DNA from 3 places in the Acinetobacter seohaensis genome. Region 2 is predicted to be linked to each of the others. Evidence: predicted binding sites of a transcription regulator. Region 2 holds the regulator's gene; each other region holds the start of a gene.
What was found. Region 2 encodes PhoB, which activates phosphate uptake and scavenging genes when phosphate is short. Its sites were predicted from a motif close to TGTCATNAANCTGTCATAA; they were not measured.
Positions count from the first base shown of each region.

Region 1: the regulator PhoB is predicted to act here: its motif matches at 3,542-3,560, upstream of AC07E5_RS01650 (inorganic phosphate transporter).
Region 3: the regulator PhoB is predicted to act here: its motif matches at 3,853-3,871, upstream of AC07E5_RS11630 (DNA translocase FtsK).

Region 1 is NZ_JBWKMK010000016.1:1,337-8,532, forward strand. It holds gene metH (methionine synthase) at 1-3,097, opposite strand, end outside; gene AC07E5_RS01650 (inorganic phosphate transporter) at 3,606-5,222, shown strand; gene AC07E5_RS01655 (hypothetical protein) at 5,351-6,898, opposite strand; gene AC07E5_RS01660 (hypothetical protein) at 7,151-7,196, opposite strand, start outside.
Region 2 is NZ_JBWKMK010000142.1:923-8,118, reverse strand. It holds gene AC07E5_RS13935 (DUF445 domain-containing protein) at 1-1,089, shown strand, start outside; gene AC07E5_RS13930 (methionine aminotransferase) at 1,248-2,402, shown strand; gene AC07E5_RS13925 (MATE family efflux transporter) at 2,508-3,875, shown strand; gene AC07E5_RS13920 (SDR family NAD(P)-dependent oxidoreductase) at 3,902-4,741, opposite strand; gene AC07E5_RS13915 (TetR/AcrR family transcriptional regulator) at 4,955-5,674, shown strand; gene phoB (phosphate regulon transcriptional regulator PhoB) at 5,888-6,598, shown strand; gene phoR (phosphate regulon sensor histidine kinase PhoR) at 6,608-7,196, shown strand, end outside.
Region 3 is NZ_JBWKMK010000129.1:1,151-8,346, forward strand. It holds gene AC07E5_RS11605 (metal-dependent hydrolase) at 1-389, shown strand, start outside; gene rimI (ribosomal protein S18-alanine N-acetyltransferase) at 496-954, shown strand; gene AC07E5_RS11615 (arginyltransferase) at 994-1,809, opposite strand; gene aat (leucyl/phenylalanyl-tRNA--protein transferase) at 1,834-2,565, opposite strand; gene trxB (thioredoxin-disulfide reductase) at 2,673-3,626, opposite strand; gene AC07E5_RS11630 (DNA translocase FtsK) at 3,968-7,156, shown strand.

The DNA of each region.
Region 1 (7,196 bases), on a different contig from region 2:
GAATATGATGGAAGGTATGCGTTACTTGATTACGTGCTGCATCATATACTTGTACTGAATCTGCCGCAGAACGGTTGGCAGGGTAAATCCCAAAGACTGCACGTGCATCAAAGCGATTATTTGCAATAATATCTTTGAGCATGGCTTGCGCTTGGTTATATAAGTCGGTTGCAGCTTCGCCCACCACTTCATCTTCCAGAATTTTCGGGAATTTGCCCGCCAAACTCCAAGAAATAAAGAATGGTGTCCAGTCAAAGTATGGCAACAAGGTTTCAAGCGGGTAATTGGTCAGCACTTGTGTACCAATTAATTTTGGTACTGCAGGCGTGTAGTTGTCCCAATCAATTTTTAAACCATTGTCGATGGCTTCTGCATACGACAATTTCGCAGCTTTTGGTTGCTTATTGGCAATACGTTCACGAATTTTAGCGTATTCCGCACGATGCTCTGCAACAAAAGCAGGTTTCATTTCAGGGGAGAGTAAGGTTGTCGCAACACCAACGGCACGCGAAGCATCGGCAACATAAATCACTGCATCATTTGAGAACTGCGGATCAATTTTAACTGCCGTATGCGCTTTAGATGTAGTTGCACCACCAATCAATAATGGAATATTAAAGCCTTTACGCTGCATTTCTTTGGCAACAAAAACCATTTCATCTAAAGATGGGGTAATCAGGCCAGACAAGCCAATAATATCGACTTTTTCGTCAATAGCCGTTTGCAGGATTTTTTCTGCAGGTACCATCACGCCTAAATCGACAATATCGTAACCATTACAGCCTAACACCACGCCCACAATGTTTTTACCAATGTCGTGAACGTCACCTTTTACCGTTGCCATCAAAACTTTACCTTTAGACTGACCTTCGGTTTTTTCAGCTTCAATGTACGGGTTGAGCCATGCAACGGCTTGTTTCATCACACGGGCAGATTTCACAACTTGAGGCAGGAACATTTTACCTGCACCAAACAAGTCACCCACAACGTTCATGCCGTCCATTAATGGGCCTTCAATTACATCTAAAGGACGTTTGGCTTTTAGGCGTGCTTCTTCGGTATCTTCATTAATGAAGGTGGTGATCCCTTTGACTAAGGCATATTCAAGACGTTTTTCGACAGATTCATTACGCCATTCTAAGTTTTCTTCGGCTTTTTGTGCGCCTGCCTGACCACGATATTTTTCGGCTACTTCCAGCAGCTTTTCTGTAGCGTCCTGACCAGTTTCACCTTGGTTTTGGTTCAAAATAACGGCTTCAACCGCATCTTTCAGTTCTTTTGGAATGTCATCGTAAATGGCCAACTGACCTGCGTTGACAATCCCCATGGTCATGCCTTGCTGAATTGCATGATAGAGGAATACAGCGTGAATGGCTTCACGTACAGGTTCGTTACCACGGAAAGAGAAGGATACGTTCGACACACCACCCGAAATCATGGCGTGTGGCAAGTTTTGTTTAATCCAGCCTGTGGCTTCAATGAAATCAACAGCGTAGTTGTTGTGTTCTTCAATACCAGTAGCAACTGCAAACACGTTCGGGTCAAAAATAATGTCTTCGGCAGGGAAGCCAACATCATTGACCAACACATCATAAGAGCGTTTACAAATTTCACGTTTACGTGCTGCTGTGTCGGCTTGTCCCACTTCGTCAAAAGCCATCACAATAACGGCTGCACCGTATTGGCGGCAGAGGCGGGCTTTTTCGACAAACTCATCATATCCTTCTTTTAAGGAAATGGAGTTAACAACAGCTTTACCTTGTACGCATTTTAAGCCGGCTTCAATGATTTCCCATTTAGATGAGTCAATCATGATGGGTACGCGAGAAATATCAGGCTCAGAAGCCACCAAGTTCAGGAAGTGCACCATCGCACCTTCTGAATCGAGCATGCCTTCATCCATGTTGATGTCGATGATTTGTGCGCCACTTTCGACTTGCTGACGTGCAACATCCAAAGCTTCGGCGAAGTTTTCTTCACGAATTAAACGTAAGAATTTTTTAGAGCCTGTGACGTTGGTACGTTCACCCACGTTCACAAATAAAGAGTCGTCATAAATGTTAAATGGTTCTAAACCACTTAAACGACAGGCAGGTTTAATTTCTGGAATTTTACGTGGTGAAATGTCTTTTACTGCGTTGTAAATTGCACGAATGTGGTCGGGCGTTGTACCACAGCAACCACCTGTAATATTGATGAGACCACTTTCTGCAAATTCTTTTAAGAAGGCTGCAGTTTGTTCAGGGGTTTCATCATAACCACCAAATGCGTTGGGTAAGCCTGCGTTCGGGTGTGCAGAAACAAACACATCGGCAACGTCAGAAACGGTTTTAACGTGTGGACGCATGGCATCTGCGCCCAAAGCACAGTTAAAACCAATTGAAAGTAAATCGCCATGACGTACCGAATTCCAGAAAGCTTCTGCAGTTTGACCCGTTAAGGTACGTCCTGAAGCATCGGTAATGGTACCTGAAATCATCAACGGCAATTCACGCCCGAGCTGTTTAAACACTTCTTTGACCGCAAAAATCGCAGCTTTACAGTTTAAGGTGTCAAATACAGTTTCAATGAGCAGGATATCTGCGCCACCTTCAATTAAGGCATGCGCAGCTTCAATATAGTTTTCTTTGAGCGCATCAAATGTAATGTTACGAAATGCAGGGTCGTTTACATTTGGTGAAATTGAACAGGTACGCGATGTTGGCCCAAGTACACCTGCCACAAAACGTGGTTTGTCTGGCGTTGAATATTTTTCACAGGCAGCTTTGGCTAAACGGGCTGCTTCGCGGTTAATTTCTGGAACCAAATCTTCCATGTGATAGTCAGACATAGAAACGCGTGTGCCGTTAAAGCTGTTGGTTTCAATAATGTCTGCACCCGCATCTAAGTAGGCTTCGTGAATACCCTGAATAATGTGCGGTTGGGTCAGTACCAATAAATCATTGTTGCCTTTGAGGTCATGTGCCCAATCTGCAAAACGTTCACCACGATAATCGGCTTCTTCCAATTGATGGCGTTGAATCATAGTACCCATGGCACCATCGATAATTAAAATTCTTTGGGCAAGAAGCGCTTTCAGGGTGGTAAGCGTGGACATAAAAAACCCTTTATGACTGAATCCGAAATGAGCGCTATTTTAGCAGAGTTCACACGGCTTTCGTGCACTTGAAGCGACCAGAGCGAGTGGAAGTCGTAAAAATAGTGCATATAGCGGTATTTTTAGGATTTTGCTGGGGATTTTATTGTAGGTTTTGATCTTAAAGATAAGTCGTGATGATGCTTATTCTAATTTTGATTTTCTTTAATGCGTCATCGCTTTGTCATATTGCTCAGGCAAAATTGGCTCACGGTGAATTTTGTCTGACACTTTAGGCAAATATGACAAAGGTGTAACAATCTAAATTTGAGAGAATGGCATAAGAAAAGTAGGTTTATTTATTCTAAGTGTTTAAATTTAAAAGTTAATTTTAATTTTATGCACAAAAAATACAGCTTAAAGTGTGAAAATAAAGTATGAAAGTTGCTTTATATAACAGCTCTTTGTCATATAATTGTCACAATTTAATTGAACAATAAGGGGATTTTAAATCCTCTTTTCTGCTTGCATGAATTCTAATCCAACTCCTGTAGATTCAGCACACAAGTCGACCACTAAATCGACCAATGTTCATGTGCCTACACCGAAATTTTTTATGCCGGTGTTTTTAACGATCATCGTTTCTACCCTTATTTATATTGGTTTCCAATTGTCTGCGGACTTATCCCACGTGCCTGCGCTGAGTATGTACTCGGTGATTTTATTGGCGACCGCTTTATTCATTGCCTTAGGCTTTGAATTTGTGAATGGTTTCCACGACACAGCCAACGCAGTGGCAACGGTCATTTATACTAATGCCTTGTCTGCACCTGTGGCAGTAATGTGGGCGGGTTTCTGTAACTTCCTTGGGGTGATGGTCGCCAGTGGTGCAGTTGCCTACGGTATTATTGCCTTACTTCCAGTCGAACTAATTATGAATGTCGGTTCAGGCGCAGGCTTTGCCATGGTTTTTGCCATGTTGATTGCCGCGATTGTCTGGAACTTGGGAACGTGGTACTTCGGTATTCCTGCTTCAAGTTCGCACACTTTAATCGGTTCGATTTTAGGTGTGGGGATTATGAACTACTTGATTAACTCAGGTGCGGGTGCAAGTGGTGTAGATATGGAACAAGTCATGAAAGTGGGCAAGGCTTTATTGTTCTCGCCACTGATTGGTTTTGCCTTTGCTGCGATTTTGTTCTTCTTGGTGAAAAAAATCTTCAAGAAACAAATGGAGTTGTTCCAGCCACCTGAAGGCAATAAGCCACCACCACCACTGATTCGTGCCATTCTAATTTTTACTTGTACTGGGGTAAGTTTTGCGCATGGTTCAAACGATGGTCAAAAGGGCATGGGTTTAATCATGTTGATTTTGATCGGGATTGTGCCGTTGGCGTACTCGTTAAATAAAGAGTTAGACCAAAACCACATTCAATCGTTCCAACAGCTTTCAACGCAAACAGCTGATGTGATTTATGCACAACATGTCGATATGCCAGATGAAAAAGCACGTCAGGTCATCACTAGCTATATTCAGACCAAAGAAATTACCCCTGAAGTCGTGCCTGCTTTGGCAAGCTTAACTGACCATTTGGGTGAGCGTGTGGGTCAATATGGCAACTTGAAAGATGTGCCTGAAGCTGAAGTAGCAGAAATGCGTAATGATATGTATTTAAGCACGACTTCATTCAAGCGTTTAGACAAAGCCAATGCCTTGCCTGAAATGTCGGAAGAACAGAAAAAAGTGGTTAAAAGCTACCGCAGCCATTTAGATTCATTCTTACAATACATTCCAACTTGGGTCAAAGTTGCCGTTGCCTTAGCACTAGGCTTGGGTACGATGGTCGGCTGGAAACGTATTGTGGTGACTGTTGGTGAACGTATCGGTAAGCAGCACATGACTTATGGTCAAGGTATGTCTGCCGAGCTTGTGGCAATGTCAACTATTGCTGCTGCAGATGGTTTGGGGATGCCAGTTTCAACTACACACGTACTGAACAGTGCGGTGGCAGGTACCATGGTGGCAAATAAATCGGGTCTGAATTTCCAAATGGTGCGTACAATTCTTTCGGCTTGGATTTTCACTTTACCTGCGACAATTTGTTTATCGGGTAGCTTGTTCTGGTTGTTCTTAAAAGTGTTTTAATCCATTCTCAACTTTTTTGAGTGGTTGAAAAAAGCGCTGTGATGATACAGCGCTTTTTTTATACCTGCAGATCAGTCTAGAGAAATATTTGCAGGCAAGTTTTTGAATAGATAGATTAGCGGTTTACATTACTTTTTAAATTTTTGGATGACTTTGTCCAGCGGTAATTTATCTGCAGCAAAGCCATAGAGCGCAGCGAAAGGTAGGGCCGTTCGTGCCAAATACGCCACGCGCCACAATCCACCATGGTTCGCACCTTCCATCATCAATTCGAGCGGATGCTCAAGTTTCACTTCAGGATTGGCTGCCGAGTTTGGATTGCGTAAGTCATGAATCCACAATGCCGCCATAATCGCATTGGTGGTTTCAGGGCTAAATGCTTCAACATCAAACAAACTTGCGCCACTAAATGCTGCTTTGAGTAATGGATTTTTGGTCACAGAGTGTGTGGTGGTCGAAGGTGCAATATTGATGCTGACATGCTGTCCTTGATGACGCGCTAAAATTGCACGCCATTGCTGGATGCGTTTTGCTAAAGCATAGTTTGGCCCTTGTTCAACCACCAAACAGTCGGCAATACCATAATGTTGACCATTGTCTGAAGCAATTAAATTATGCAGATTCTTTTGGAAGAAATGACTGCGTGAAATGGTTTCAATACTTTTGGTGAGTAGCTTTTGCCCTTGTGAACGCTGCTGAAACTTCTCTGCCGATGCGCTAATCACTTCTTCAGGAACGGCATAAACATCGGTTGGGGTACACATAAACATAAGGCTGCTATCAGCTTTGTGTTCGCTGACATATTGCATAATGGCATCCATCGCCATCGCAACACGCACGTGTTTTTCACCATCTAAATAGGCAATGGCTGCTAAATCTAGCGTTTCAGGTTTTTGAGCTAACCATTGTGCAATTTCTGGGGTTTGTGTCAGTAGATTTGCACCCAACTGTTCTGTTAAAATATCAAGTGGGGTATCTGCCGCGAGTTGTGTTGTACTGGGTGCATATAAGGTGGCATTGCCTTGTTGCACAGTGCTTAAAATTTTATTCCACACACGGCTATTTGGTAAATCGACTGCAATAATATTGGCTTTCCATTTGGCTAACCATGTGAGTGGCCCTGCTTCTGAAGCTGCACCAAATAGCACCATGTTACGGTCAGACAAATCAAACCATTCAGGATGCGCCATTGCAGCATTTAACGCTTCGGCATGACTTGGTTCAATAATGCCTGCTGCTAGCCAAATTGCAATTTGATCTAGTAGAGCTTGACCTTGTAACTTTTGCCCACGATACGGCACATACCATTCGGGTGCTGCTTGGCTGCTGCCTTGTAATTTAAAGGTATGTAAAGTTTCAGTAGGCAAGAGCATGACATCTTTCAGCACATATTTTTGCTCATGACGATAAAACTCAAAACTTTGATGCGCTTTTCTTAAACCATCTTCTGCAATTTGAATTGCGTTAGCTTGTTCACGAATACCATTGGTCACGAGGGCTTTAAAGTATTTTGGATAGTGTTTACGCCAGTTTTTTTCTGCCAAAGCATCGACTGAGCTTTGATGATCGACTGTGGCTAAGGCTTCGGCAATAATTTGTTTGCCCGTGCTTGAGGTGCTGGGTTTATGATTTTCTGGATGAATTGGAAACTGTAAGCCATCGTAAGAAGTGGACATGCAAAAACTCGCAAACTAAATTGAAATTAATATACAGATGTATACATTATCTATGCCAAGTTGCGATATGGGGTAGCAAAAACTACCAAAATTGAGTGAAATTTGAATAAAAAAACCTTCACGAAGTGTAAAGGTTTTTAATGTGAATGAAATGTTGTTGAGATTTAAAGGTTAGTGTTTAAATGTCTAGGTTCGAATCATAAATGAGTCTGATGCTGTATCAACAATGTTTTATTCACTCAGACCAACAGCTTAACAACGTCCTTTTTTCGCCTGACCTGGAGGACAAAAATCACCA
Region 2 (7,196 bases):
CGCAATCCTTTTGGCAAAATGCCAATTCCTAAATTCTTACGTGATCACACCGAAATTATTCCACGCAACAAAGACCGTATTGCCGAGTCGATGGGGCGCTTTGTGCAGGAAAACTTTTTATCGCCCCAAGTGGTACAAAAAAGCCTGCATAGCACTGACTTATCCTTAGCCGTGGGTAAATGGTTGGCGAATCCGCAAAATAATGCGCAAGTGACCCAAGTCATTCAGCAAACTGTACCGAAAATTTTTGAATTTGTCGGGCAAGAACAAATTGGGCGCTTTATTCAAAGCAACAGTGTGCAATGGGTTCGCAACACGCAGGTCAACCACTTGGCCAGTGAAATGCTGCGTGCGGTTTTGGAAAATGACTTTCATCAGGATGTGCTGCAACGCGGTTTAGACCTTGCCCATGACTGGATGCTGAAACATCCTGAAAAAAGCCGTGAATTGACCCGTCAATTGTTTAAAGAGCTTGGCGTGTGGAAACTGGCCAAAGGTGCGAGCTGGATTGGAATTGATGTGCAGCAACGCACCATAGATTCTTTACTGCAACGGGTCGAATCTATGTTGGCAGACCCTGAACATCCTTGGCGACAAAAAATTGAAGATGCTGGGCAACAACTGATGTTACAACTGGCAGATAACAACAGCAGTGCCAGTCTACGTCTAAATGACACTAAAAATGCCCTATTAGACAGTCCACAAGTCTTGAATTTTATCAGTGGTGCAGTGGTGATTCTCTGCAATGCGATTAAGGAAGATTTACAAAAACCTGATTCGGGAATTGCACAAAACCTGCGTGTTGCTATTCAGCAAGTCGGTGAAAATATCATTGCCAATACCGCAGTACGTCAATTACTGAATGAAAAAATGAGTACGATTGCGGTGAACTTGTCAGATCAATATAGTGAAAAAGTAATTCGCTTTATTAGTGAGCGCATTCATGAATGGGACTCGCGCGAAATGATTGGCAAAATTGAAAACGAAGTCGGTGGTGATTTACACATGATTCGGGTCAATGGTGTAGTGGTAGGTGCATTTATTGGTCTGGGATTGGGGATTATTCGGGCATTGGTGGAGTTGATTTGAGATGAAATTTTTTTGATAAGTCGATCTTGAGGTGTTCAATCAAAAATAACGCCTCGAACGATCTATTCAAGCCACATCATCACCCTTTACCCCATTTGCATTCCCCCCTGAAAACGCTACGATGTAAAACAAGCTGCTGCCACAACCAGAACCCCACTATGCTCGATATTCACGCGAAACTGCCTGCTCAAGGTCTGAGTATTTTTAGTACCATGTCTAACTTGGCACAACAACTGAATGCCTTAAATTTATCGCAGGGTTTTCCCGACTTTCCCCCACCTGCAGCATTACTGGATGCTTTAAGCCAAGCCACACACGCAGGCTTCAATCAATATCCTTCGGGCGATGGTTACTTGCCACTACGCGAACAACTGGCACAGCAATTTTTACAGCGTGATCAGCTAATGCTTGACCCGATCAGTGAAATTACCATCACCCCAGGGGCAACACTGGCTATTTTTAGCATCATGCAAACCGTGCTGCAGGCAGGCGATGAAGTCATTATTTTTGATCCAAGTTATGACAGTTATGCACCCTGTGTAAAATTGTTGGGTGCAAAAGCCGTTCATATTCCGCTGCAGGCTCCACATTTTCAGGTGGACTGGAATATGGTCAAAGATGCGATTCATGCCAAAACCCGCATGATCATCATCAACACACCACATAACCCCACAGGCACAGTATGGTCAGCGCAAGATTGGCAGCATTTAATTGATGTTATTCAGGAACATAATATTGTGGTGCTGTCCGATGAAGTCTATGAACATTTGGTCTTTGATGCGCATCAACACCGCTCTGCACTGTCTTTTCCTGAGCTTAGGGAACGCAGTTTTGTCGTGGGTTCCTTTGGTAAAACTTTTCATGTCACAGGCTGGAAAACAGGCTACTGTGCGGCTGCACCTGCCTTAATGCAGCTCTTTCGCCAAGCCTATCAATTTATTAATTTCTGCGGAGTTAGCGCTGTGCAAGTGGCTTTGGCAAATTATATGCAGCAGCACCCTGAACATATTGCAGAACTGGCAAAGTTTTATCAGGACAAACGTGATTTGTTTAATCAAGGCATTGCCAATTCACGCTTTCAATTCAGCCCTGCACAAGGCACTTATTTTCAAAATTTAGATTACAGCAATATCCGTCCCAGCTTAAATGCTGTCGATATGTGCCATTTTCTAGCCGAGGAGCACGGCATTGTCGGTATTCCTGTGTCTGCATTTTATCAAACCCCACCCGATGATTTACGTTTAATCCGTTTCTGCTTTGCTAAAAAAACCGAAACCCTGTTGCGTGCAGGTGAAATTTTATCGGCAATTTAAGCGGCAACAAATGCCACTGAGTTACTGAAAAGCTAAGGCTTTTTATGACCAAATCATGCTAGGGTGAAATTTCAAACAACCGCATATTGAAGCGCAGGATTTGGCATGGCAAGACCTCAGGCACTGGTCGATCACCCTCAGCTTTGGAAAACCTTTTTGGTGTTTCTATTGCCACTGATTGCCACCAATATTTTGCAAAATCTTTCGGGCACCATTAACACGATTTTTGTCGGGCAAATGCTCGGTGTGGAAGCCATTGCTGCGGTGTCGGTATTTTTTCCCATTATTTTTTGCCTGATGGCCTTTGTGATTGGGCTTTCGGCAGGATCGACCGTGTTGGTCGGGCAAGCGTGGGGCGCACAAAATGTCGAAAAAGTGCGTTGTATTGTCGGTTCGACTTTATTTATGACCCTAATTGGCGGCAGTTTCATTGCCTGTTTGGGGGTGATTTTTGCCGAACAAATTTTAATATTATTAGGCACAGACCCTAAAGTGATGCATCTATCCCTGCCGTATGTGCAATGGATGTTGGCAGGCAGCCCACTGCTGTTTGTTTATATTATTTATACCTCTATTTTACGTGGAGTGGGCGATAGCCTTACACCACTCATTGCCCTAAGTCTGACTAGTTTAATGGGCTTAGTGATTACCCCCATCCTGATTGCAGGTTATTTTGGCTTTCCTCGCTTGGGCATTATTGCACCGGCCATTGCCACCATTTTAGGTTATCTGGCTGTTTTAATTTTCTTGGTGATTTATTTAAATAAAAAAGATCATCCACTCAAACTAGATTGGCACTTGTTTCGCCAAATTCGACATCAACCCCATTTAAGCAAAGTCATTTTACGCTTAGGTATTCCGACAGGCTTACAAATGGTCACCACGTCTATGGCAGGTTTGGTAATTGTGGGGTTGGTTAATCGGCATGGCGCAGAAGCCACAGCAGCCTATGGTGCGGTCAATCAGGTGTTGAATTATATTCAATTCCCTGCACTGTCTATTGCAATTGCCGCTTCAATTTTTGCTGCACAAGCCATTGGTGCAGGCAAAGCCGAATTACTGGCTAAAGTGACCCGTACAGCCTTAGGCATGAATTTGCTGATTACAGGTATTTTAGTCACCTTGGGTTATTTATTTTCTAAATATCTGATGGCGTTGTTTATTACCGATCCTGCGGTGGTGGTACTGGGTCAGCAGCTCTTATTTATTGTGTTATGGGCCATTTTATTTTTTGGTGCCAGTGCAATTTTTGCCTCCATTATGCGCGCCAGTGGCACGGTCAATGTTCCAATGATCATCAATATTTTAGCGATTGTTTTAATTGAAGTACCGTGTGCTTATTTCTTCAGTCAGTGGTGGGGTTTGCAAGGAATTTGGTATGCCTATGCCTTGGCATTTGTGAGTCTGTGCATCGGTCAAGGTGCGTATTATCAATTTGTCTGGAAGAAAAAAACCATTCAGGTTTTGGTCTGAATGGTCTGTTATATTTGTAAGTTAGATTAACCGCGTTTCTTGCCCAACTTAGTCGCCCATGCGGTAACTTTCTGATAACCCGTTGGAACAATACGCTGGATTAAATCCAAAGTTTTGGCATCATTACCAATCAATAAACGGCGCTTGTCTTTTTGTACCGCTTCTAAAATTTGGCGCGCCGCTTCTTCAGGCGGGCAACGCAATAATTTATTAAAAGCACGTGCCGATTTTTCAGGATTCATGCCCAAAGTGCGCATGCTGTCGTTCATTTTAGCATTGTTGGCAATATTGGTACGAATCCCGCCTGGATGCACGCTCAACGCACTCACACCACAATTTTCCAAATCCAATTCCTGACGCAAAGACTCGGTAAAACCGCGCACCGCAAATTTGGTTGCGTTATAAGCCGACTGCGTTGGCTGTGCAGTTAAACCAAATAAACTGGAAATGTTAATGATATGACCATCTCCCGTTTGTTTGATTAAAGGCAAAAATTCTTTGGTGCCATAGACCACACCCCAGAAATTAATACCAACAATCCACTCCAACTCTTCGTAACTTGCACCTTCTACGGTAGAACCCAACGCCACGCCTGCATTATTAAAAATCATATTGACCGAGCCGTGGTCTCGCACAGTTTCAGCTGCCCATTCGCGCATTTGTTCTAATTTAGAAACATCCACCTTTTTAATGGTCACGCGCACATTACTGTCTTTGAGCAAATCCACTGTTTGCGCCAAACCTTGTTCATTCACATCACTGAGCGATAAATGACAGCCTTGCTTCGCCAATAGAACAGCCAATTGCTGCCCAATACCCGAGCCTGCGCCTGTAATTGCGGCAACTTTATTTTTAAAATTTTTCATGTGATTTCCTTGAGTATGTGGCGTGCACAGTTCAGACCTGCTTGTTGTTTTGTAGGGCTGTGCGATGCGCTGTGGTTTAAATATAATTTTGACAATAAGTATTGTCAATATAAGCCAGTACGAATATCGCAAATGAATCTGAAAACATAGGTTTAACAGATAATTATTGCTAGTATAAAGCCTAATTACGGTTCTTATTTGGCTTAACTGAACATGACAGAACAACTGCCCGTGACTGCAGAAACAGAAAAAACCACCCAGAAACAACAAAAAGAACGTCAGTTTAAAGGCTTGTCTTTAACTGAGCGCAAACAGGCGCGTCGTGAAAAACTGATTGAGGCAGGTATTCAAGCCTATGGCACGCATGGTTTTTTTGCCGTGACCGTAAAAGATATTTGTACCGAAGCCAAACTAACCGAGCGCTATTTCTACGAATCCTTTAAAAAAAGCGAAGAACTGTTTCAGACCATTTTTTTAAAATTGATTGATGAATTACAGCAAAATGTCATGCAAGCCATTATGCAAGCCTCGGCTGATCCTAAAAAAATGATTGATGCAGGACTGACTGCTTTACTGACCACGCTAAAAAATAACCCGCAAATGGCACGTATTATTTATATTGATGCCATGCTGGTGCAAGAACTACATAACCAAGCCACCATTCACGAAACTATGTCGCGTTTTGACCGCATGATTCAGGCCTTTGTCATGCTGATGATGCCGCATTTAGACCGCCCCAACCGAGAAATTTCACTGGTAGCGACAGGCTTAAATGGTTATGTCACCCAAATTGCGATTCGCTGGGTGATGAGCGATTTCAAACAATCCATGGAAGATGTCTTGTCTTCTTGCCGTATTGTATTTTTATCACTGCTTCAAACCTTTTCAGACAAAGAGCAAGTGCTTGATAAAGATTCCAGCAACCTGTCATAAAACTGAAAAATATTCATAATATTTTTTAATTTCATTATTTTACTTTGACTGAATATCTGTAGATATTTCATCAAATCGACACTAGTTTGTCACAAATTATTGCAAAAATAGCCTGTTTACCCCTTTCTGCAATGATACTGTCATAATTAATCTTTGTAATAAGCCTGTCATAAATAAAACGGTCCACCGTTAACATCTATAGGATATTGCGTTGTGAAAGATGACTACATTTTAATCGTCGATGACGAACTCCCAATTCGGGAAATGATCCATACCTCTTTAGATATGGCAGGCTTTCAGTGCTTACAAGCAGAAGATGCAAAACAAGCGCATCAAATGATTGTCGATCAACGTCCAGCGCTTATCTTGCTTGATTGGATGATGCCAGGCGGTGTCAGCGGTGTAGACTTGTGCCGTCGCCTAAAACGCGATGACAACCTTGCTGAAATTCCTGTGATTATGCTCACTGCACGTGGCGAAGAAGATCACAAAGTTCAAGGTTTAGATGCTGGCGCGGACGACTACATGACTAAGCCGTTCTCGACCCGTGAACTGGTGTCACGTATTAAAGCGGTCTTACGTCGTGCCAATGCCTTAAGCGGTGAAAAAACTATTGATGCCAACGGTTTAATTTTGGACCCAGTCAGCCAGCGTGTCAGTTTTGGTGACAATATTTTAGAAATGGGCCCAACCGAATATCGTCTATTGGCGTTCTTTATGACGCACCCAGAGCGCGCTTACACCCGAGCGCAATTGCTTGACCAAGTCTGGGGCGGCAATGTATATATTGAAGACCGAACTATTGATGTGCATATTCGTCGTTTACGTAAAGTTTTAGAACCGTATGGCGTAGACCGTTTTGTACAAACGGTACGTGGTACAGGCTATCGCTTCTCGACACGTGCGGATGTTGCTTTAGGCTAAAATTATTTTATGTACGAACCTTACCCAGTCCCTGAACTCGCCCGTGACCTCAAACAAGTTCGTTACAGCAGTTTATGGACTTTTGCCAAACAAGATTTTCGTTTATTGGCCTTTTTCCTAATTATTGCAAGCTTGATTGGTTTTGGGATTGGGTATTTTTGGATTTGTATTAGCCTCGCCTTTTTGCTGTTTTTTCTTCAGCAAATGCGCTCCCTCTATTTAGTTAATGATTGGATTTCCAATCGTCCTTATGATGTGCCGCCAAATCTGCATGGTATTTGGGGTGCATTACTGTTCAATGTTTATCGCTCACAACGTCAGGAACGTATCGTTCAGGCCGAAATGGTCGGGTTGATTGATCGCGCCCAGTCTTCATTGGTGGCGTTGGATGAAGCCGTGATGCTGATTGATGAAAATCATCAAATTGAATGGTGGAACCCTGCTGCTGAAAAGCTATTGGGTATTCAGCCTTTAGACCGTGGACGCAACATCCTCACTATTTTGCGCCAACCTAGTTTTATTGAATATTTTAATCATATTGATCAAGCACCTGACGGTTTAAAAATGAAATCTAGCGTGCATGAAGGGCAATATGTGC
Region 3 (7,196 bases), on a different contig from region 2:
AAGAATTGATGACTGATGACACCATGAAAACTATGTGGTTGTGGCATGCGATTGAAGAAAACGAACATAAAGCTGTTGCGTATGATGTATTTGAAGGTGTGTTTGGCAAAGGTCTGAAAGCCTATGCACTACGTACAAGTTCTTTGGTTATTTCGATGCTGACTTTATTTTTTGTACAAAACTATTTTTTGTTGCGTTTACTAAAACAAGACGAGCAGTTGAATTTGGAAAATTTACGCATGATTTATCGTTATGCCTATAGTCCATCTAAAGGGATTATTACAGGCATGGGCAAAGAAATGTTGTTCTATTTCAAACCGAATTTTCATCCTAACGATTTTGATACCACAACATTATTAAATACTTGGAAAGCTAAATTAGGCTTTTAAACTTTTCCCTTTGGTCAGGCAACGTAAGTTGCCTTTTTTTTTGCTCGATTTTTTTGTCGTGAAATCTATAATGCCTACATCTTAGAACAGCACAAGATCATTTCTTATGATTCGTTTAATGCAAGCCCATGATGTCGCCGATGTGGTTGCGATTGAAAATTTGGTACAAAGTCATCCGTGGAGTGCCAAACAATTTGCCGAAGCGGTAGAGAGTTATCACAGTACCGTGATTGAACATGCAGGGAAAGTGGTGGGTTTTTGTATTTTGCAACCTGTGTTGGATGAAGCAAATTTGTTGTTGATGGCGGTGCATCCAAGTCAGCAAGGCAAAGGTTTAGGTTATCAACTGCTAGAACATTCTATTGCAGGTTTGAAAAACCAACCTGTGCAGATTTTTTTAGAAGTACGTGAAAGTAATTTAGCTGCGATAGCCCTGTATGAAAAGTCAGGTTTTCATCAAATTGATTTACGTAAAAATTATTATCCTAAAACGGATGGCACACGGGAGCATGCCATTATTATGGTGAAATCTTGTAGCGATGATTTTGCCAGTTTGTTTAAGTAAATCTGATCGATGCAAAAATAGTATTGCATCATTACATTTTTATTTGATGATGGAGTTATTCCAGCCTAAGGGCAGCGTGGTCATTAAGGAGTTTCCCAATTGCTGCACCTCATCGGTATTTAGGCTGCGGTTAATGCGTCGCCATTGACCATCGAGTAGTAGCTCAAGGGGCCCATATTGCGATTTATAATTCATTTTATTGGAATGTGGTACCCAATAGCCTAAGTAAACATATTGCAGTCCCAAATGCTGTGCCTGTTCAATTTGTTTTAATACCGCAAATGTTCCGAGTGAGCGACGACTTTCGTCTGGGTCAAAAAAGGTATAGACCGCAGAAATACCATCATCTAAATAATCACAGGTCGATACCGCAATTAGGCGATCTGCTTGCCAAACTTCTAAAAAGAAGCTGCTGGTACAACTGTGGATTAAAAATTTTTCAAATTGGTCACGGCTGGCAGGGAACATATCGCCATCGGCATGTCGTTCATTGATATAGCGTTCATACAGCGCATAATGCAAATCACCTGCATCTTGTGGCTTGGTGATTTTGATTTGTAAATCGTGATTGCGTTTCCAAGCTTTTTTTTGGGTGCTGTTCATTTTAAATTCAGCGACAGGAATACGCGAAGAAAGGCATTGGCGGCACAAATGGCATTCAGGACGATAGACAAAATCGCCACTGCGACGAAAACCGACCCGAGAGAGTTCAGACAAAGTCAGCACATCAATTTTATGTGCAGGGTCTAAAAAAACCATCCGCGCAGATTTTTCAGGTAAATAGCTGCAATCGTGCGGCGGGGTAATGTAATACTGCAAATCATTTAGCAGGGATTTTGGGTGATATGAATTCATTTTCAAGATCCCTCTCTGTTATTGTCATTCAAGTAGGCGCGCATACTGCGCTATTGTTTTACTTGAAAATACACTGTCCTGATATTTTTTCCAATTGATTGCAGGTTGTTTTACAACATCTTGTAACGATTTAAGATAGTCTTGGCGAGAAAGTGTACATGCTCCGAGACTGATTAAATGGTCATTGATCAATTGGCAGTCAATCCAAGGCAATTGTTGTTCTTGTCCGAGCAGCATCAAACTATAAAATGCCATTTTGGAGACATCGGTACGATGGCTAAACATGGACTCGCCAAAACAGCCTTTACCAATGCTGACCCCATATAAACCACCGACCAAAAGATCTTGATCCCAAACTTCTACACTATAGCCATAACCTGCTGCAAAAAGCTGACTGTAACCTTGAATGATCTCTTCAGAAATCCAAGTTTCATTGGCATAGCTACGGGGCAAGGCACAATTGCGAATTACCTGTTCAAAGGCATGATTGACAGTAATGCGATAATCCATTTTTTTCATGTTGCGGATTAAAGACTTACTCGGCTGATAATGTTGCGGAATAATCACGCAACGTGGCTCAGGACTCCACCAACAAATAGGATCACCTTCTGAAAACCATGGAAATAAGCCATGTGTATAGGCTTCATATAAGGTTGAAGGGGAAAGGTCTGCACCTACACAAATCAAGCCTTCACCTTCAGGATCAACTTCAATGGGATCGGGGAAAATGAATTGTGAAGCCGGGAGCGTGTGCATATCAATTGCCGTATGAAGTTTTACGATGAACTTGATTTCATCATACCTAAAAATGTCGTGATAAAAAAACCGCTCAAGGAGAGCGGTCTTTAAACTTGGACACTAAATTATTCACCAAGTGCATCTAAATATTTTTCTGCATCCAGTGCTGCCATACAGCCTGAACCTGCAGAAGTAATCGCTTGGCGATAAATGGAATCGGCTACATCACCCGCAGCAAATACGCCAGCCACAGAAGTTTGTGTCGCATTGCCTGCAGTGCCGCTTTGTACTTGGATATAACCATCACGCAAGTTCAATTGACCTTCGAACATGCCTGTATTTGGTTTGTGACCAATTGCAATGAATAAGCCAGACACATCAACATCTTGAGTAGAGCCATCAGTGGTTGATTTTAAACGTACTGAAGTTACGCCTGTGTTGTCGCCCAAGACTTCATCAACTTGGTTATTCCAAAGAATACTGATTTTGCCTTCTTTTTCTTTGGCAAATAAATGATCTTGCAAGATTTTTTCAGAGCGAAGTGAATCACGACGATGCACCAATGTCACGTGTGATGCAATGTTAGACAGGTATAATGCTTCTTCAACAGCCGTGTTACCACCGCCAACGACCATCACTTTTTGGTTTTTGTAGAAGAAACCATCACAGGTAGCACAAGCACTTACGCCTTGACCCATAAATGCTGCTTCAGATTCTAAACCTAAATATTGTGCAGTCGCACCTGTGCAAATGATTAAAGCATCACAGGTAAATTCTTCCATATCACCTTTCAGTACAAATGGGCGCACATTCAGGTTTACTTCATTGATATGATCATACACGATTTCTGTGCCAAAGCGTTCCGCATGAGCTTGCATACGTTCCATTAACGCTGGGCCTGTTAAACCTTCAGGATCACCTGGCCAGTTATCAACTTCCGTAGTTGTGGTGAGCTGACCACCCAATTGTAAGCCTGCAATTAAAGTCGGTTTTAAGTTGGCACGTGCAGCATATACTGCGGCACTATAACCTGCAGGGCCTGAACCTAAAATAATTAAACGTGAGTGACGAGCGCTCATGCACAGCATCCTTTTTTTATTTAGAAATTTATGGAATTATACGTGAAACAGGATGAGTTTGCTGTGTGATTAAAGTTGATATTACTGATCATGTAAATCGATTTGAGCTATATAGAAAAAGTTAACAACACACTTCAATAATCTTGCATCTTTTTCTAGGCAACACATGCATAATAGAAGGTCTGTTATAATTTATAGCTTGCTGTGTGGTGAAGCTTGCATCGTGAAATGCAACTTAAATGACACAGCTAAATGAAATACAGACGCTCCGAATCAGGTGGCTTTTTAAGACCATCGAACAAACAAAAAACATTGATGAAGAATTGGCGACAGGACAATATATGACTGCGGTGTCGGGTGCTTATGCACATCGCTTAATAGCGACATTATTTTTGGTCTCTTTTGGAATATATCTGTTCCTTGCAACAGTGACCTATACTCCATTTGACCCAGGTTGGATGCACATTTCCAGTGACACCCAACAGGTTTCAAATGCGAGTGGAATCGCAGGTGCGTGGATTGCCGATTTACTGTTTGGCTTTTTAGGTTGGGCGAGTCTGCTTCTTCCTGCTTATTTTTTTATTGAAGCCTTACAAGTCTGGTGGCCACGTAGTTTTTTAAACCGTCCATTTCGTTATGCTGCACAATTCTTCATTTTATTGGCAACAGCAAGTTTGCTGTATTTATTTTGGCAAGTACCTGCCGATACGTTAGACAATGCCTCAGGCGGCATCATTGGTTTTGAACTTGGGAAAAGTTTATCGCAAATTTTAACCATTTATGGAGCAACACTTTTTTTAGTCGTCTTTTGGATTTTCTTATTTACCCTCGCATTTGGGGTGAAGTGGAACAGAACGTGGGCAACTTTAAAAGCTACACCTGCTTATCTGCAAGATTTGTTCTATCGCAATGTACCTGAAGCAGAATCTGACTTTGACCGTTCTACACCACAGGTGAAAAAGACCGTTGTCGCTGCTGCACCTGTGGTTGCTGTTGAAGTGGCATCAACTGATTTAGAAGCAGCAAGTGAACCCGTGGTTGCACAGGCGAAAGAAGCTGAAACAACTGCGCCACATCCTGCGGCAGAGCGTATGTTTAATCACATGCAGCAACGTGAAGAAGAAGAGCAACAGGCGCAGCAACAGCTATTGGTGCAAGATGAAATTGATGATGTTGAGTTAGAAAAAACCATCGAAAAGGCGCATCGCTTAGAACAAGACAGCCAGCGTATTGTTGCGACAGGCGAAGTGTGGCGTGCTTTACAAGAAAATACCGACAGTCAGCATAACCAAGACATTCATGCATTATTACGTGCTTCTGAAGAACCAGAGCCACATCTACAATCGAATCCTTTTGATGAAGTGCGTCCTGCATCTACGGCATCTCAAGCCACTGCAAAATCTTCGTTAGATTGGGATGATGATCAAATTTTTGATGAATTGCTCGCAGCAGTTCCGCAAGGCAAAGCTGCAAGTGATTTACATAGCCCATTCCAAAACAGCGGGGCAATGGATACTTTAGATGAGTCTGTGACCCAGCAAGAAACAGTGCATCCGCACTCGAATCCTACGGCTCACAATTTTAACGATGATCTCAGCAGATTTGAGTCAGATTTTAATCCGCCATCGTCAAGTGCTTCGAATACGCAAAATCATGCTGTACGCCAAGAGCGCCATTTGCAGCATGATTTAGACAGTTTAGATGACTTGTTGGTGGATGATCTTTTGGGTGATGAGTTACAGCAAGATGCATTTCAAGATCAAGCGCCTGTAGCGCGTAGTACCAGTAGCTATGCACAAAGTTCTGCTTTTGTTCAGGCACCTATTCAGACGGCAGCCACTGCCGCAGTGATGGCAAACGCAGCGACTGCTACACAGGCTGAACAAGCAGAAAAAGTGGCGTTATCCAAAGAAGCATTTATCGAAGCTTGGCAGGAAACCGCAGGCAAACCACTAGACGAAGATGACTTTGATTTTGATGCGCCGCTGACCGATGCACATGGTCGTCCGATGTCACGCGCCATGCAGGTTGCAGAAAAACGTCGTGATTTATCGCCATTACCGGGTTTGGATTTGCTTGATAAAGTCGATCCAAACAAAAAAGTGAACTTCACCGCAGAACAATTATCGCGCTTGTCGGAATTGCTGGAAATTAAATTACAGGAATTTAATGTCAAAGCCAAAGTGGTTGAAGCACAGCCTGGTCCTGTCGTGACCCGTTTTGAGCTGGATTTGGCACCTGGGGTCAAAGCTTCAAAAGTAACCAATATTTCTCGTGACTTGGCGCGTTCAATGTCGATGGCATCGGTACGTGTGGTCGAAGTGATTCCAGGCAAACCGTATATTGGCATTGAAGTACCGAATAGTTCACGTGAAATGGTACGTTTGATTGAGTTATTACAAACGCCTGCTTTTGAAGATCCAAACGGCATTTTATCTATGGCGATGGGGAAAGACATTTCAGGCAATCCTGTGATTACTGAATTGGGCAAAGCACCACACATGCTCGTAGCAGGGACAACGGGTTCAGGTAAATCAGTGGCAGTGAACTCGATGATTTTGTCGATGTTGCTGAAATACAAGCCTGATCAATTACGCTTAATTTTGATTGACCCGAAACAATTGGAACTCGCCAACTATAACGATATTCCACACTTATTGACGCCTGTAGTGACTGATATGAAAGATGCCGTCAGCGCTTTAAATTGGTGTGTCAATGAAATGGAACGTCGTTATAAGCTAATGTCTTTCCTGAAAATTCGTAAATTAAGCGACTATAACCGTAAGGTTGAAGAATCTATTGCCAATGGTGAAGATTTAATTGATCCAACTTGGAAGCCGGGAGATTCAGCAACGCAAGAACGTGCACCGCGTTTAACACCATTGCCATCTATTGTGATTGTGGCAGATGAGTTTGCCGACATGATCATGCAAGTGGGCAAGAAAGCGGAAGAAATGATTACCCGTTTGGCACAAAAATCACGTGCAGCAGGGATTCACTTACTCTTAGCAACTCAGCGTCCATCGGTGGATGTGATCACAGGTCTAATTAAAGCCAACATTCCAACCCGTGTAGCTTTGCGTGTGAACTCGAAAATTGACTCACGTACTATCTTGGATGCGGGCGGTGCAGAAGACCTGCTTGGTCATGGTGATATGCTATTTTTAGGACCGGGTAAAATTGAGCCAGAACGTGTGCATGGCGCATTTATTTCGGATGATGAAGTCAACCGTATTTGTGATGCGTGGCGTGAGCGTGGCGATCCTGACTATGTCGATGAAATCTTGACGCCATTTGATGAAGAACCATCTTCACGTGGTTTTGAAGATGGTGAAGGCAGTCCAGACCGTGATGTGTTGTATGATCAGTGTGTAGCATTTGTTTTGGAAACACGTAAAGTGTCGACCTCATCTTTACAGCGCAAATTTAGCTTGGGCTATAACCGTGCGGCACGTATTGTCGATCAGATGCAAGAGCAAGGCATTGTGAGCGAGCAAGGAGCAAATGGGAAACGTGAAATTTTAGTGTAAAGCTTTCACTTTCTGTTTGATTTTGAATCAAGTAGTGCTA